Regions from separate parts of the Kitasatospora sp. NPDC094016 genome, predicted to be linked through region 1. Evidence: riboswitches for the same ligand, from Rfam matches in the RefSeq annotation. Region 1 holds a riboswitch; the other holds the start of a gene.
The links. A riboswitch is a leader RNA that binds a small molecule or an ion and turns the genes downstream of it on or off. The one in region 1 is predicted to bind guanidine.

Region 1 (7,710 bases):
TGTTCCGGGCCTTCGCCCCGCACGAGCGGGCCGGCCTGAGCCGGATCCTGATCGTCCCGACCGCCCTGATGCCCGCCCTCGGCCCGCCACTCGGCGGCCTCCTGACCGAACACCTCTCCTGGCACTGGCTGTTCCTGGTCAACGTGCCGATCGGGATCGCGGCCGTCGTGACCGGGCTCATCGGCCTGCGCGCGGCGGACGAGCCCCCGGCCGGCCGCTTCGACACCACCGGCTTCCTGCTCGCCACCCCCGGCCTCGGACTGCTCACCTACGCGCTCGGCTTCGGCCCGGCGCACGGCTGGTCCTCGCCGGGAGTGGCGCTCGGCGGCGTGGCCGGGCTCCTCCTGCTCGGCATCGCCGTCCGCCACCAACTCCGTTCCTCCGAACCACTGGTGGACCTGCGGCAGCTGGCCGACCGCACCTTCGGCACCGCCACCTGGCTGGCCCTGCTCACCTCGGCCGGCCTGATGGGCGCCCTGTTCGTCCTCCCGCTGCTCTACCAGGCCGCCCTCGGGGCCTCGGCCCTCGACGCCGGGCTGAGCGTCTTCCCCGAGGCGATCGGCCTGATGGCCGCCTCCCAGGTGGTCGACCGCCTGCTGCCCCGGTTCGGCCCCCGCCGTCTCGCGCTGCCCGCGCTGCTGCTCGCCGCCCTCGTCCTGGTCGCCCTCGGCTTCGCCGAGAACCCTTGGGCCGTAAGGGCGTTGATGTTCGCGGTCGGCCTCGTCCTGGGCACCGCCGTGCTCACCGTCCAGATCGCCGGCTTCGCCGACGTCCCCGGGCCGGCGATGGGCCGCGCCATGGGCCTGTTCACCATCGTCCGCACCCTCGGCGGCGCCCTCGGCATCGCCGCCACCGCCGCCCTCATCGGCGCCCTGGACACCGGCGGCGGCTCACCCGGCCCCTACCGCCTCGCCCTCCTGCTCACCGCCGCCCTGGTCGCCGCCGGCACCCTCCTCACCAGCCGCCTCCCCCGCGAGGCGCCGGCACCACCCCCCGCCGACTGAACGGCCACGCCGCACCCCGCGATCGCGGGGTGCGGCGCCAGTTCGTTGGACGCGGCCTTCCGGGCTCAGGCGCTCGGCCAGAGGATCAGGTCGGGCAGGGCGTGCCGGCGCGGCCGGTCGCCGAGGTCGGCGAGGGCGGTGCGGATGGCCCGGAGGTGCCCGACGGTCAGTTGCAGGGGCGGCTCGTCGGGCTGGTGGGTCGTGCGGATGGGGTAGTCGACGCCGGGGGTGCGGGTCATCTCGATGTGGCAGCCGAGCAGGTGCGTCACCGGGCGGCGTTCGGCGAAGTCGATCAGCCGGTCGACGGTGCGGGTGAAGGCCGGCCAGTCGTCGATGTAGAGGCGGCCCGGGTAGACGGTGTCGCCGGTGAGCAGGAGGCCCGTCCACGGGTCGTAGTAGGTGACGGCCGCCGGGTGGTGGCCCGGGGTGGCCAGGCATTCGAGCACCCGGCCGCCGCCCAGGTCCACCCGCGCGACGGCGTCCGGATTCTGGTCGAAGCCGAAGTACGGCCAGGCCGCGGCCGGGTCGGCGCCGACCAGGGTCGTCGCGGGCCGGTCGGCGAACTGCCCATCGCCCGCGACGTGGTCGCCGTGCGGGTGGGTGTGCAGGACGAGCAGTCCGTAGCCGTCGCGGGGGTTGTCGGCGAGCCACCGGTCGATGAGTCCGTCGACCACGGTGCGCAGCGGGAAGTACGCGGCGGAGGCGGTGGCCCCGGTGTCGATCAGGACGGCCCGCTCGCCCCCGAACAGCAGGAACAGGAACGGCGCCTCGTAGTTGACCGCCTTGTTCTGCCGCAGGATGGCGGTGTGCTCGTCGTACGCGTGGACCTGGATGTCCGGGTCCGTGTTGTGCTTCGCGGACGGGGACCCGTGGATCCACCGCGCGTCGAGCGGACGGGCGATCGGGGCACCGGCGGCCATGACGTCTCCCTGGGTGCGTCGTCTTGGCGGGCCGGGTACGGCGCACATCTCGTCCGGGGCGGTCACCGGCGCGCCGCCACCGGGACGCTAGCACGCCCCCGTCGCCGCGCGCCGGTCCGCCGGTCCGCCGATCCCCCCGGGAACCGTCAGGCGCCCCCGAGCAGGTGCGCCAGCCCGTCGGCCAGCCCGCCGCGCCAACAGGCGTAGTCGTGACCGCCGTTGAACTCGCGGTACGCGAGGTCGTAGCCGCGGGCGGTGAGGACGTCGCGCAGGTGGCGGTTCTGCGCGAGCAGCATCCACTCCTGGAGGCCGACCTCGACGTAGAACCGGGCCTCCCGCCGCTGCTCGCGGGCGAATTGGCGGGTCAGCCACTCGCTGCCCTCGTCGAACTCCGTCTCGTCCGGCCACCAGAAGGAACCGGACTGGCAGAGCGCGCCGCCGAAGCGGTCGGGGCGCCGGAACGCGGTGAAGGCGGCGGTGAGGCCGCCCGCGCTCTGGCCGGCGATCACGGTGCCGGCCGGGTCGGTGGTGGTGCCGAACTCCGCCGCCGCCCAGGGGAGGAGGCGGTCGGCGAGGAGGTCGACGAAGGCCGGGTTGCAGCTGAGGTCGTCGGGGCGGCGGGGGCCCATGGTGTGGACGAGCAGGGCGACGGTGGGCGGGATGGCGCCGTCCGCCGCCAGGTTGTCGAGGGTGTCGCCGACCGACAGCACCTCGCCCCACATCTCGCCGTCCAGCAGCACGGCCACCGCGAACGGCCCGTCCCCGGCGGAAGGCCCGCCCCCGGCGGGGAGGTGGACGTCCACCCGCCGCCCGGCCACCTCGTGGGCCACCGTCCGCCCGCGCGGTACGCCGTCGCGCCGCCGGACGTACGGCTGGGCGGGGGCGTCGGGCAGGCTGAGCACGGACGATGGGTGGCGCCCGTCGCGGGCGGGCAGCCGGGGGGCGGCGTCGTACGGGTCGGGGCGGGCGTGGTCGAGGACGCGCAGCCAGTCCGCCCGGGCGGTGCCGGGGGCGTCCCCGCGGAACGGGTACAGCTGGTAGGACGCCCGGTGGTCGGCGCGCAGCCGGTAGGTGATCGACCAGCGGCCGTCGTCACGGCGGGTCATCAGGTGCGGGGCGAGGTCGCCGGCGTGCCGGTCCTTGTCGGTGACGGTGTGCAGGAGGGCGAGCACGCCGTCGCACGACGTGTCCTCGTGCACGAAGGTGACCAGGCGGTAGGCGGGGTCGGCCGGATCGGGCTCGACGAGGGGAAGGGTTTCCATCTGCGGGACTCCTCGGGGAGGTCAGGCGGGGGTGCCCTTGCGGCCGAGCAGCACCCAGAGCAGGAAGGGGCCGCCGAGGACGGTGGTGACGATGCCGACCGGGATCTCCACCCCGCCGATCAGCACCCGCCCCACGGTGTCGGCGAGCACGACGAGGACGGCGCCGGTCAGGGCCGAGCCGAGGACCGGCACGCGCGCCGGCCCGGCCAGCCGCCCGGCGACCACGGGCGCGGCCAGCGCGACGAAGCCGACCGGCCCGCACACGCCGACGGCCAGCCCGGCCAGCGCGACGGCCAGCAGCAGGCAGCCGAGCCGGACCCGGGCCGGGTCGACGCCCAGTGAGGCGGCCACGCTGTCGTCGAAGCGCAGCACCGCCAGCCGCCGGGCCACCGCCAGCGCGAGCGGCACGAGCACGGCCAGCCCGATCAGGACCGGGGTGGCGACGGCGTAGTCCCGCCCGTTGAGGCTGCCGGAGGTCCAGACGTACAGCGAGCCGGCCGAGTTGAGCGAGCGGCGGGCGAGCGCGACCTGGATGACGGCCGAGGCGAGCGCGGACATCGCGAGGCCGACGACCAGCACCCGGTAGCCCTGCGTGCCGAGCCCGCCGGAGACCAGGGTGACGACCAGGACGGCGGCCAGCGCGCCGAGCGGGCCGGCCCACCAGGCGCCGAAGGTGCCGGAGACGGTGGCGGAGATCAGGACGGCGGCGGTGGCGCCGTCGTTGACGCCGAGCAGTTCGGGGGTGGCGAGGCGGTTGCGGGCGAGGGTCTGGGTGAGGCAGCCGGCCAGGCCCAGGGCGGCGCCGGCGGCGAGCCCGGCGACGATCCGGCCGAGCCGGAACCTCTGCACCAGCAGCACGTCCAGCCGGTCGCCGTAGCCGAACACGGCCTGGAGGGTGCGGCCGAGGCCGAGTTCGCTCTGCCCGGCGTGGGCGGACACGACGACGACGGCGAGCAGCGACGCGGCCAGGGCGAGCGAGGCGAGCAGCGCCCGGCGGGGGAGCAGCAGCGACCAGGCGCCGCGCCGCAGCACCAGGTCGGGTTCGGGCGCGGGCGGCTCGGACCGCCGGGCGGGGGCGGGCTCGGCCGGGTCGGCCATGCCGAGCGCGGCGGTCCGGCGGGAGCGGACGATCGCGATCAGCGCGGGGGCGCCGACCAGGGAGACGATCACCGACACCGGCGCCTCGAACGGTCGGGCCACCACCCGGGCCAGCACATCGGCCCCGGTGAGTACGGCGGCACCGAACAGCCCGGCGAGCACGGTGAGTTGCCCGACCCTGGGGCCGGCGACGGCCCGCGCCAGGAACCCGGCGAGCAGGCCGAGGAAGGAGATCGGGCCGGCCAGCGCGACGGCCGAGGCGGTGAGCAGGGTGACGGCGAGGGCGACCGCGGCCCGGGTGGCGCCGGGCCGGTGGCCGAGGCCGCGGGCGAGGTCGTCGCCGAGCGCGAGCGCGGTGAGCGGCCGGGTGGCGAGCAGGGCGAGCAGGAAGCCCGCGCCGAGCACCGGGGCGAGCTGGCGCAGTGTCGTCCAGCCCTCCACCCCGGCCAGCGAGCCCAGTACCCACACCCGGTACCGGTCGTACGCCTCGGGCGAGTTGACGATCAGCACGCCGGTGAGCCCGCCGAAGGTGGCGCCGACCGCCGAGCCGCCGAGCACCAGCCGCATCGGGGACCCGCCCCGGGCACCCGCGATGAGCAGCACCAGCGTGCTGGCGAGCACGGCGCCGCCGAAGGCGAAGGCCAGGTACCCGTACGAGGTCTGGACGCCGAGCACGGCGATGCCGAGCACGACCCCCAGCGAGGCGCCGGCGTTGACGCCGAGCAGTCCGGTCTCGGCGAGGGGGTTGCGGGTGACGGACTGCAACTGCGCCCCCGCGACCCCGAGCGCGGCGCCGACCAGCAGGGCGGTGGCCGTGCGGGGCAGGCGCAGATCGCCGACGACGAGGGCGAGCCGGCCGTCGGCGCGGGCGCCGTGGCGGTCCGACAGGTAGTCCAGCACCCGCCCGGGGCCGACCTCTCCGGCGCCGACGGACAGTGAGAGCGCGGCGAGGGCGAGCAGGACCGCGACCGCGCCGAGGGCGATCGGCCAGGCGGCGCGGCGGCCGTCCCCGCGCGGTGGCGTCGGTGGCGGCGGGGCGTCCGGCTCGGTGCGGGACTGCCCGGGGGCGCCCACTTGCGACAACGTCATAAGGTAAGGCTAACCTAATGAGCACATCGTCCCGTGGGCACCGCCATCGTGCCGGGTTGCCCGGACGCCGCCCAACCCCCGTACCACCGCTGCCCGGAGGCACCCATGCCGTTCGCCCAGAGCCCGCTCCACCCCGTCCGCCGCCGCGCGGCCCGGGCGCTGGCCGTCACCGGGGCGGCCGCCCTCCTGCTCGCGGGGTGCGGCTCCTCCGGGTCCTCCTCCGGATCCTCGGGCTCCCCGGGCGGCTCCTCCGCCGCCGGCAGCCCGGCGGCGGACGCGGCCGGCGGCAAGCGCACCGTCAAGGACGCGACCGGCAAGGCCGTCGAGATCCCCGCCGCGCCCCAGCGGATCGTCACCCTCACCCAGGAGGACCTCGACGCGGTGCTCGCCCTCGGGGTGAAGCCCGTCGGCATCACCAACGGCCAGGGGCTCAACGAGCCGCCCGCCTACCTCAAGGACAAGGTCCAGGGCGTCCCGGTGGTCGGCAACCTGCTGCAGCCCGTGATGGACAAGGTCATCGCCGCCAAGCCCGACCTCATCCTGGCCGGCGACATGCAGGACGAGCAGATGCTCAAGCAGCTGCGCGAGATCACCCCCGCCACCCTCGTCACGATGGCACCCACCGACGACTGGAAGCTCGCCTTCCGCGGCATCGGAAACGCCGTCAACAAGCTCGACCAGAGCAACAAGGTGATCGCCGACTACGAGGCCAAGGCGGCCAAGGCCGGCGGGGACCTCGGCAAGAACAAGGGCGCCGCCGTCTCCATCGTCCGCTGGAACCCGACCGGGCCGAGCTGGATGGAGAAGAAGCAGTTCGCCGGCGGCGTCGCCCTCGACATGGGCCTCACCCGCCCGGCCGCGCAGGACAAGGACGGCAACGCGCACAGCCCGGCGCTCAGCCTGGAGAAGCTCGCCGAGATCGACGGCGACTGGCTGTTCCTGTCCACCCTCACCGACGACGGCAAGACCGCGCTCAAGGACGTCCAGTCCAAGCCCGCGTACCAGGAGCTGGGCGCGGTGAAGAACAAGCACGCCGTCACCGTGGACGGTTCGGTCTGGTCCACCCGCGGTGGGCCGCTCGCGGCCGACGTGGTCATCGGTGACATCGGCAAGGCGCTCGCCGCCTCCTGACCGGTCCGCGTCCGTGTCCGCGTCCGCGTCCGTGTCCGCGTCCGCGTCCGTGTCCGCGTCCGCGTTCGGGTCCGTGTTCGGGTCCGTTTTTCGGGCCCGTGCCCGGCCGGCCGGTAGCCCCTCCAACCGAAGGAAACCGCGATGGAGTTGACGATCGAGGGCCTCACGGCCGGCTACGGCCCCGGCCGCCCGGTGCTCGCAGGCGTCGACCTCACCGTGCCGGCCGGCCGGGTGGTGGCCGTCGTCGGCCCGAACGGCTGCGGCAAGTCCACCCTGCTGCGGGCCGTCGCCCGGCTGCACCGGCCGGACGGCGGGCGGGTGCTGGTCGGCGGCGAGGACGTCTGGCGGCTGCGGCCGCGCCAGGCCGCGCACCGGGTCGCGCTGCTCCCGCAGAGCCCGCAGGCTCCCGAGGCGGTCACCGTCGCCGGGCTCGTCCGCTACGGCCGCCACCCGCACCAGGGGCTCTTCCGCCAGTGGTCGGCCGACGACGAGCGGCTCACCGCCGGGGCCCTGCGCGCCACCGGCGTCGAGGGACTCGCCGACCGCCGGCTGGACCGCCTCTCCGGCGGCCAGCGGCAGCGCTGCTGGCTCGCCATGGTGCTCGCCCAGGACGCGCCCGTCGTGCTGCTCGACGAACCCACCAGCGCGCTCGACCTCGGGCACGCCGTCGAGGTGCTGGAACTGGTCCGCGAGGTCGCCGCCGGCGGGCGGACGGTCGTCATGGTGCTGCACGACCTCGCGGCGGCGGCCCGCTACGCCGACCTGGTCGTCGCCCTGCGCGACGGCTCGGTGGTGGCCTGCGGCCCGCCCCGCGAGGTGGTCGACGCGCCGCTCGTGCGCGCGCTGTACGACATCGACAGCGACGTGCTCGCCGCCCCCGGCGACGGCGCGCCGGTGATCGTTCCCCGTGCGACGTCAGTGAATTGACGATACGTCAGATCTGATCTGGCGCTGCGGCGGGAGGCGGGTGGCGGGGCGGGCGGTGGGTCGCCCGCCCCGTTCACTCGTTCGATGGGTTTGCGCCCCGGAAGCCGCGGAACGGCCTCCCTGGCCGCCGCTTTGTCAGTGGGCCTCGCTACGTTCCTCGCATCGCTGACCGGCAGGTGGGAGGAGACGTCCGTGGCATGGGTGGAAACAGGCGCGGGAGGGTACCGCGTAGCGCTCGACGAGGAGGGCAAGGTGGTCTGCCGCAACGCGGCGGGCCGC
Region 2 (7,710 bases), on a different contig from region 1:
GCACGCCGTGGTCACCGCCGCCGACCTGCCGCCCGGCCCGGACGGCACCCCGGACGGCGCCCCGGCCGGCCCGATCGTCGCCGACCGGCCGGTGCTGGCCGCGGGCGTGGTGCGCCACCACGGCGAGCCGATCGCCGCGGTGGCCGCCGACCACCCGGACACCGCCCGGCTGGCGGTCGGTCTGATCGCGGTCGACTACGAGCCGCTGGAGGCCGTCACCGACCCCGAGCAGGCCTTCACCGCCCCGTCGCTGCACCCGGACGGCAACCTGTTCCGCCACCTGCCGCTGCGCACCGGGGACCCGGACGCGGCCGGCGAGATCATCATCGAGGGCCTCTACCAGGTCGGCCGTCAGGACCCGGCCCCGCTCGGCGCCGAGGCCGGGCTGGCCGTGCCGCGCCCGGACGGCGGCGTCGAACTGCACCTGTCCTCCACCGACCCGCACGGCGACCGCGACCGCACCGCCGCCTGCCTCGGCCTGGAGCCCGACCGGGTCCGACTGGTGGTCACCGGCGTGCCCGGGGCCACCACCGACCGCGAGGACCTCTCCTTCCAGGTCACCCTGGCGCTGCTGGCGCTGCGCACCGGCCGCCCGGTGAAGATGACCCTCACCCGCGAGGAGTCCTTCCACACCCACCCCTCGCGCCACCCCGCGCTGCTGCGCTACCGCCACCACGCCGACGCCGAGGGCACCCTGGTGAAGGTCGAGGCGCAGATCCTGCTGGACGGCGGCGCGTACGCGGACGTCTCCGCCGAGGCGCTGGCCGCCGCCACCGCGTTCTCGGTCGGCCCGTACGTCTGCCCGAACGTCTTCGTGGACGCCTGGGCGGTGCGCACCAACAACCCGCCGGCCGGGCGTATGCGCGGCGAGGGCGCGTTGCAGGCCTGCTTCGCCTACGAGTCGCAGCTGGACCAGCTGGCCGCCCGGATCGGCGTGGACCCGGTGGAGATCCGCCGCCGCAACGCGATGGCCACCGGCGACCCGATGCCCACCGGACAGGCCGTCACCTGCCCGGCGCCGGTCGGCGCGCTGCTGGAGGCCGTCGCGGCCGAGCCGCTGCCGGCCCTGCCGGTGGACGACCCGGACGCCGAGTGGCTGCTGCCGGGCGGGCCCGGTGGCGCCGGTGACCCGGCGGCGGTGCGGCGCGGGATCGGCTACGCCGTCGGCATGGTGCACATGCTCGGCGCCGAGGGCGAGGACGAGGTCTCCACCGCCACCGTGCGGGTCAGCGGCGACCACGCCACGGTGATCTGCGCGGCCGTCGACTCCGGACAGGGCTTCGCCACGCTGGCCCGGCAGATCGTGCAGACCGTGCTGGGCGTCAGCGAGGTGTACATCGCGCCGGCCGACAGCGACCAGTCCATCGCCGGTCCCTCCGCCCGCGGCCGGCACACCTGGGTCTCCGGCGGCGCCGTCGAGCGCGCCGCGCTGATGGTCCGCCACCAGCTGCTCCAGCCGATCGCCGCCAACTTCGGGATGTCGGTGGAACTGCTGCAGATCGCCGACGGCAAGATCACTTCGTACGACGGGGTGCTCGGCATGCCGGTCGCCGAGGCGTTGGAGGGCAAGGAGCTCTGGGCGACGGCCCAGTGCCGCCCGCACCCCACCGAGCCGCTGGACGAGTCCGGGCAGGGCGACGCCTTCGTGTCGATCGCGTTCTGCGCGATGCGCGCGGTGGTGGACGTGGACATCGAGCTGGGCGCCGTCCGGGTGGTCGAGATGACGGTCGCCCAGGACGTCGGCCGGGCGCTGAACCCGCGGCAGATCGAGGACCGGATCGAGGCGGGCGTGGCCCAGGGAGTCGGCCTGGCGCTGCTGGAGGACCTGCGCACGGAGGGCGGCGTGCTGCTGAACCCCTCGCTCACCGGCTACCGGCTGCCCACCGCGCTGGACACCCCGCAGGTGCGGATCGCCGCCCTGCTGGAGGAGCGGGATGTGGTCGCCACCTTCGGGGCCAAGGCGGTCAGCGCCGCCCCCGCGGTGGTCGCCCCGGCGGCCGTGGCCGCCGCCGTCCGGGCGGCCACCGGGCTGCCGGTCGGCCGGCTGCCGATCCGGCCGGAGGACGCGGTCGCGGTCTGACGGCGGGGGGCGGCGGCTTCGGCCGACCGCCCCGGAAATACCGGAAACGGGAATTGCCGGTCGACGGAATGTCGACCGGCAATTCCATTTCCGGCGAGGCCATGACGGGAATCGAACCCGTGTACACCGCTTTGCAGACGGTTCCCTAAGCCACTCGGGCACACGGCCAGTGAATTCATAGTGGCGGAATGCGCGGGGGCCGTCAACGGCGGAATGTAAATTCTGCATGGCGGCTTGTGCTACGGTCGGAACCAGGTGGTCGGTGCCCGGCCACCCCGGACGAGCGCGTCGTACCCGGTGACGACAAGACGGCGCAGTTCAGCGGCAATCCGGCCGCTGTGGACTGCGGAGGTAGGCCGTCATGGCATGGCTCGTCCTGATCATCTCGGGTGTCCTGGAGACCGTGTGGGCGGTGGCCCTGGAGTCGTCCAAGGGCTTTTCCCGACTCACCCCCAGCCTCGTCTTCGGTGTGGCCCTGCTGCTGAGCATGGGCGGCCTGGCGTACGCGATGCGCACCATTCCGATCGGTACCGGCTACGCGGTCTGGGTCGGCATCGGCGCGGTCGGCACCGCGCTCTACGGCATGGCCGTCCTGGGGGACGCGGTGACGGCGGCCCGGATCGGCTGCCTGTTGCTCATCGTCTCCGGCGTGGTCGGCCTGAAGGTGCTCCACTGACCGCCGCCTGAGCTTCCCCCTGACCCTGGTCCTAAGCCCTGCGGACTAGCTGATCACCGACTCGGGTCAGGGGTCATGAAGGCAGACGGCCCTTACGATGTTACGTATGACCACTGCCTCCCCCACCTCGGTCGACTCCGCCTCGATACCCTCCGAACCCGACCCCGGTGGCGGGGTCCTCAGCGGCCGCTACCGCGCTCTGACCCTGGGGATCGTGTCGGTGGTCCTGGTGATCGCCTTCGAGGCGACCGCCGTCAACACCGCGATGCCGACCGCGGCCCGCCAGCTGAACGGCATCGGGCTGTACGCCTTCGCCTTCTCCGGCTACTTCACCACCACGCTGTTCGCGCTGGTCGTCTCCGGACAGTGGTGCGACCGGCGCGGCCCGATGCAGCCGCTGTTCACCGGCATCGCGGTGTTCGGTGTGGGCCTGGTGGTGGCCGGGACGGCGCCGGGCATGTGGGTGTTCGTGGCCGGGCGGGCGATCCAGGGCCTGGGCGGCGGGCTGGTGATCGTCGCGCTGTACGTGGTGGTCGGCCGGGCCTTCCCGGAGCGGCTGCGGCCGGCGGTGTTCGCGGCCTTCTCCTCGGCCTGGGTGCTGCCCTCGATCATCGGGCCGCTGGTCTCCGGCGCGATCACCCAGCACCTCGGCTGGCGCTGGGTGTTCCTGGCCGTGCCGGTGCTGATCCTGCTGCCGCTGGCCGTGATGGGCCCCGCGCTGGCCCGCTCCGAGCGGGAGCACCCGGTGGCCAGGGGCGCGGACTTCGACCGCCGGCGCACCCTGCTGGCCGCGATGGCGGCGCTCGGTGCCGGCCTGCTGCAGTACGCGGGCGGGCGGCACGACCTGATCGGGCTGCTCCCCGGGGTCGTCGGGGCGGCGCTGCTGGTGCCGGCCGTCCTGGGGCTGCTGCCCCAGCGGACCCTGCGGGCCGGGCGGGGGCTGCCGGCGGTGATCCTGCTGCGCGGACTGGCGGCCGGGGCGTTCCTCGGGGCCGAGGCCTTCGTCCCGCTGATGATGACCACCGAGCGCGGCCTCTCGCCGACGATGTCGGGGCTCACCCTGACCAGCGGCGGGCTCACCTGGGCGCTGGGCTCGTGGCTGCAGGGGCGGCCGGGGGCCGAGCGCTACCGCGAGGCGATGATCCGGGGCGGGTTCGTGCTGACCGCGGTGGCGATCGCGGGCGCCGCGCTGGTGCTGGTTCCGGCGGTGCCGGCCTGGGTGGCGGCGGTGGCCTGGGGCGTCGGCGGCATCGGGATGGGACTGACGGTCGCGAGCGTCAGCGTGCTGATGATGAAGCTCTCCGCGCCGGAGGACGCCGGGGTGAACTCGGCGGCCCTGCAGATGAGCGACGCGCTGGGCAACGTCCTGCTGACGGGCCTGGCGGGGGTGATGTTCGCGGTGCTGGGCGGCGGCTCGCTCGCCGCCGCCCACGAGGGCGCCGGGGCCACCGCCTCATCCGGGGCCGCCGGCTCGCCCGTGGCGTTCGCGGTGATCCTGCTGGCCATGGCCGGCGTGGCGCTGCTGGGGGCGCTGCTCGCCGGCCGGGTCCGGGCCAGGTCCTGAGGGTCAGCCGGCAGCGGCGGCGGAGGGCACCGGCGGTGCCCCGGGGGTGCCGAGGAAGGCCTCCCAGCCGCCGGTCGGCGCCTGGCCCGGGGCGAGGCCCTGGAGCTTGCGCAGGACCGCCTGGTCCTGGGCGTCCAGCCAGTCCACCAGTTGGCGGAACGAGACCAGCCGGACCTCCGGCTTGTCCGCGATCGTCCGGAGCGCGTCCTCGACGGCGTTCATGTAGATGCCGCCGTTCCACTCCTCGAAGTGGTTGCCGATGACGTACGGCGCCCGGTTGCCGTTGTAGGTGCGGTCGAATCCCAGCAGGTAGGAGTCGCGGGCCTGGGCCTGGAAGCCCGGGTAGAGCGCCGGATCGGCCTTGGTGTTGGGGCCGCACTGGTTGTACATGATGTTGTAGTCCATCGACAGCACCTGGAAGGTGTGCCCGGGGAAGGGGATGGACTGCAGCGGGAGGTCCCAGAGCGCGCCGCCCTGGATCTTCTGCGGCCACACCTGGGTGCCGTTGCCGCTGCTGTCGTAGCGCCAGCCGCGCTTGACCGCGGTGGGCAGCAGGTTGCGCTGGCCCTCCAGGCAGGGCGTGCGGCTGCCGATCAGCTCCCTGCGGTAGTCGAAGGGCAGCGCCGGCAGGTCGGTGAAGCCGGTGTTGGTGCGCCAGTTCGTCACGAAGTCCATGGCCTGCTGGATCTCGCTGTCCCACTCCTCCGGGGACCACCTGCCGACGCCGGTGTCGCCGCAGAAGTGGCCGTTGAAGTGGGTGCCGATCTCGTGGCCCTCCAGCCAGGCCGCGTGCACGTTCTCCAGGGTGTCGTGGATGTGCTGGTCGGTGAGGTAGCCGATCTCGGAGGCGCCGACCTTGTGCTGCGGGGGGCGGTAGAGGTCCTTCTTGGACTCGGGCAGCAGGTAGAGGCCGCTGAGGAAGAAGGTCATCGAGGCGTTGTGCTCCTGCGCCAGCCGGCGGAAGCGGGCGAACAGGCCGTTGTCGAGTTCGCCGGCGCCGTCCCAGGAGAAGACCACGAACTGCGGTGGCCGTTCGCCGGCCTTGAGCCGCTCGGGGGTGGGCTGGTGGGGCTGGGCCCCGGTGTCGGAGGTGGAGCCGTCGCCGATCAGGACGGCCTGCTGCTCGGTGGCGTCGGTGGGGTCGGGACTCTGGTCGACGGCCGCGCTGCTGGGGGGAACGGCCGAACCGATCATCGGCTTGTCGGCGCTGTTGCTTCCGCAGCCGGTCGCCAGGGTGGCGGCGGAGGCCGCACCGGCGGCCAGCAGGGTGCGGCGTGAGAGAGCGGCCATGGTCACTCCGTTCATGAGGCGTTCGGCAGGCGTTCAGGCGTGCGGAAATCCGGTCGGACAAGTGGGGTGATAGAACCCGTGACCGGGTCAGCATGGCAGCCGGGCTCGAACGGTCGGCGAGGCGCCACCGGCGGTCGGCATCGATCGCCCGATTGACGCAACCGGACCGGCCCCCCGCGCCGTCGAAGCTCGTACCGAGGCGTTCCGGTGGCGCCGTCACCTGGGAAACGGCCGTCGCTTTCCGTCACCGGATGCCCACGGGGAGCGCGGATTCGGGCGGTTGCCCTGCCGATCGGGGGGTGTCATTACGCCCATCGTGTGGACGTGCTTTAAGGTCCGATCCGATTGAATTGTTTCCCAGGAAACTCCCAGGATCGGGAATCCGTCGGTAGAGGGGAGCGCCCGTGGGCGTCCAGCAGAGCAGGAGCCCGTGGCCGGGCACCCTGGCGGCCGGTGCCGCGCTGGTGCTCGGCGCCTGGCTGCTGCACGACGGCGGGCAGGGCGCGCTGCCGCCCGCCCCCGGCGGCACCCAGACGCTGTCCGGCTTCGCCCCGGTCTCCGTCGTCCCGCCGCTGGGCCCGTCCGACCCCACCCGCATCCGCATCCCGGCCGTCCGGCTGGACGCCCCGGTCACCGCGCTCGGGCTCGACCCCGACGGCCACCTCCAGGCCCCGCCGGAGGCGGACCGCAACCTGGCGGGCTGGTACCGCGGCGGGGCCAGCCCCGGGCAGCGCGGCACCGCCATCCTGGACGGGCACGTCGACAACAAGGCCGGCCCGGCCGTCTTCTACAACCTGGGGGCGCTCCGGCGCGGAGACCGGATCGAGATCGCCCGCGCGGACGGCGCCGTCGCCGTCTACCAGCTGTACGCCATCGAAGTGCACGACCGAAAGGACTTCCCGGACGACCGGGTCTACCGCCAGGCCGCCGACGCTCAGCTGCGGGTCATCACCTGCGGCGGCGCGTACAGCGCCGAGCACGGCTACGAGGGCAACGTCGTCGCCTACGGCTTCCTGGCCGACACCACCCGGCCGGGCAAAGCCGCATGACCACGCTGACCCTCGCCACCCGCTGGAACCCGATCGACTGGCCGCTCACCCACGGCCCGATCCCGTACGCCGTGCTCGCCGCGGGCTGGGGGTCGCTGGTCCTGCTCGCGTTCTCCCGCCACGAACGCTGGCGGGCGCCGCGCCTCTTCGGCGCCCTGATGCTGGCCGGAACGCTCACCGCCCTGGTGAAGCTCGGCGTCGACGGCTGGTGGCACCCCTTCCCGGAGGGAACCCCGGACTTCGTCCTGCGCTGGATAGCCGTCGCGCTGTTCGCGATATCCCTGGTCTGCTTCCGCGCGCCGCTGCTCGCCGTCCGCCGCCGGCTGCTGGCGACCGGCGCCGCCGTCCTGGTGCTGCTGATGGCCGCCTCGCAGGTCAACCGGGGCTTCGACCAGTACCCGACCGCCCGGGCCATGCTGGTGCCCGGGGTCCAGGCGCTGACCACGGGCAAGGTGGCCAGCACCGTCGCCGCCACGCCCGGCAAGCCCGTCGAGGAGCTCTGGCACGCGCCGCCCGGCCTGCCCGCGAAGGGCACCCTCTCCACGGTGACCATCCCCGGCACCAAGTCCGGCTTCACGGCCCGCGACGGGTACGTCTACCTGCCGCCCGCCTACCAGGCCAACCCCCGGCCGCTGCTGCCCGTCGTGGTGCTGCTGCCCGGCCAGCCCGGCGCCCCGGTGGACTGGATCACCTCCGGGGCCATCCAGGAGACCCTGGACGCCTTCGCCGCCGACCACCAGGGCCTCGCCCCGATCGTGGTGGTCGCCGACCCCACCGGCAGCCCGTTCACCAACACACTCTGCATGGACTCCCGGATCGCCAAGGCGCACACCTACCTGGCCGATGACGTCCCGGACTGGATCCACCACAACCTGCAGACCGCCACCGGCCGGGGCGCCTTCGCCATCGGCGGGCTCTCGCTCGGCGGCACCTGCTCGCTCCAGCTGGCCGTCAACGCGCCCGGGGTCTACGGCACCTTCCTGGACATCTCCGGCCAGGACGAGCCCACCCTGGGCGAACGCGGCGAGACCGTCGACAAGGCCTTCGGCGG

Region 2: it holds a riboswitch for guanidine, as region 1 does, so the genes downstream of both, ABT015_RS20905 (DMT family transporter) here and ABT015_RS00075 (MBL fold metallo-hydrolase) in region 1, are expected to answer to the same signal.

What each region holds. Positions count from the first base shown of each region.
Region 1 covers NZ_JBEOUK010000001.1:18,086-25,795, forward strand. Annotated here, with positions in the region: gene ABT015_RS00070 (DHA2 family efflux MFS transporter permease subunit) at 1-1,004, shown strand, start outside; gene ABT015_RS00075 (MBL fold metallo-hydrolase) at 1,070-1,924, opposite strand; guanidine-III (ykkC-III) riboswitch at 1,937-1,997, opposite strand; gene fes (enterochelin esterase) at 2,071-3,186, opposite strand; gene fhuB (Fe(3+)-hydroxamate ABC transporter permease FhuB) at 3,208-5,373, opposite strand; gene ABT015_RS00090 (ABC transporter substrate-binding protein) at 5,479-6,504, shown strand; gene ABT015_RS00095 (ABC transporter ATP-binding protein) at 6,646-7,431, shown strand; gene ABT015_RS00100 (DUF4132 domain-containing protein) at 7,624-7,710, shown strand, end outside.
Region 2 covers NZ_JBEOUK010000022.1:48,863-56,572, forward strand. Annotated here, with positions in the region: gene ABT015_RS20895 (xanthine dehydrogenase family protein molybdopterin-binding subunit) at 1-2,080, shown strand, start outside; tRNA gene ABT015_RS20900 (tRNA-Cys) at 2,177-2,248, opposite strand; guanidine-III (ykkC-III) riboswitch at 2,333-2,398, shown strand; gene ABT015_RS20905 (DMT family transporter) at 2,442-2,756, shown strand; gene ABT015_RS20910 (MFS transporter) at 2,863-4,320, shown strand; gene ABT015_RS20915 (polysaccharide deacetylase family protein) at 4,324-5,610, opposite strand; gene ABT015_RS20920 (class F sortase) at 6,015-6,659, shown strand; gene ABT015_RS20925 (alpha/beta hydrolase) at 6,656-7,710, shown strand, end outside.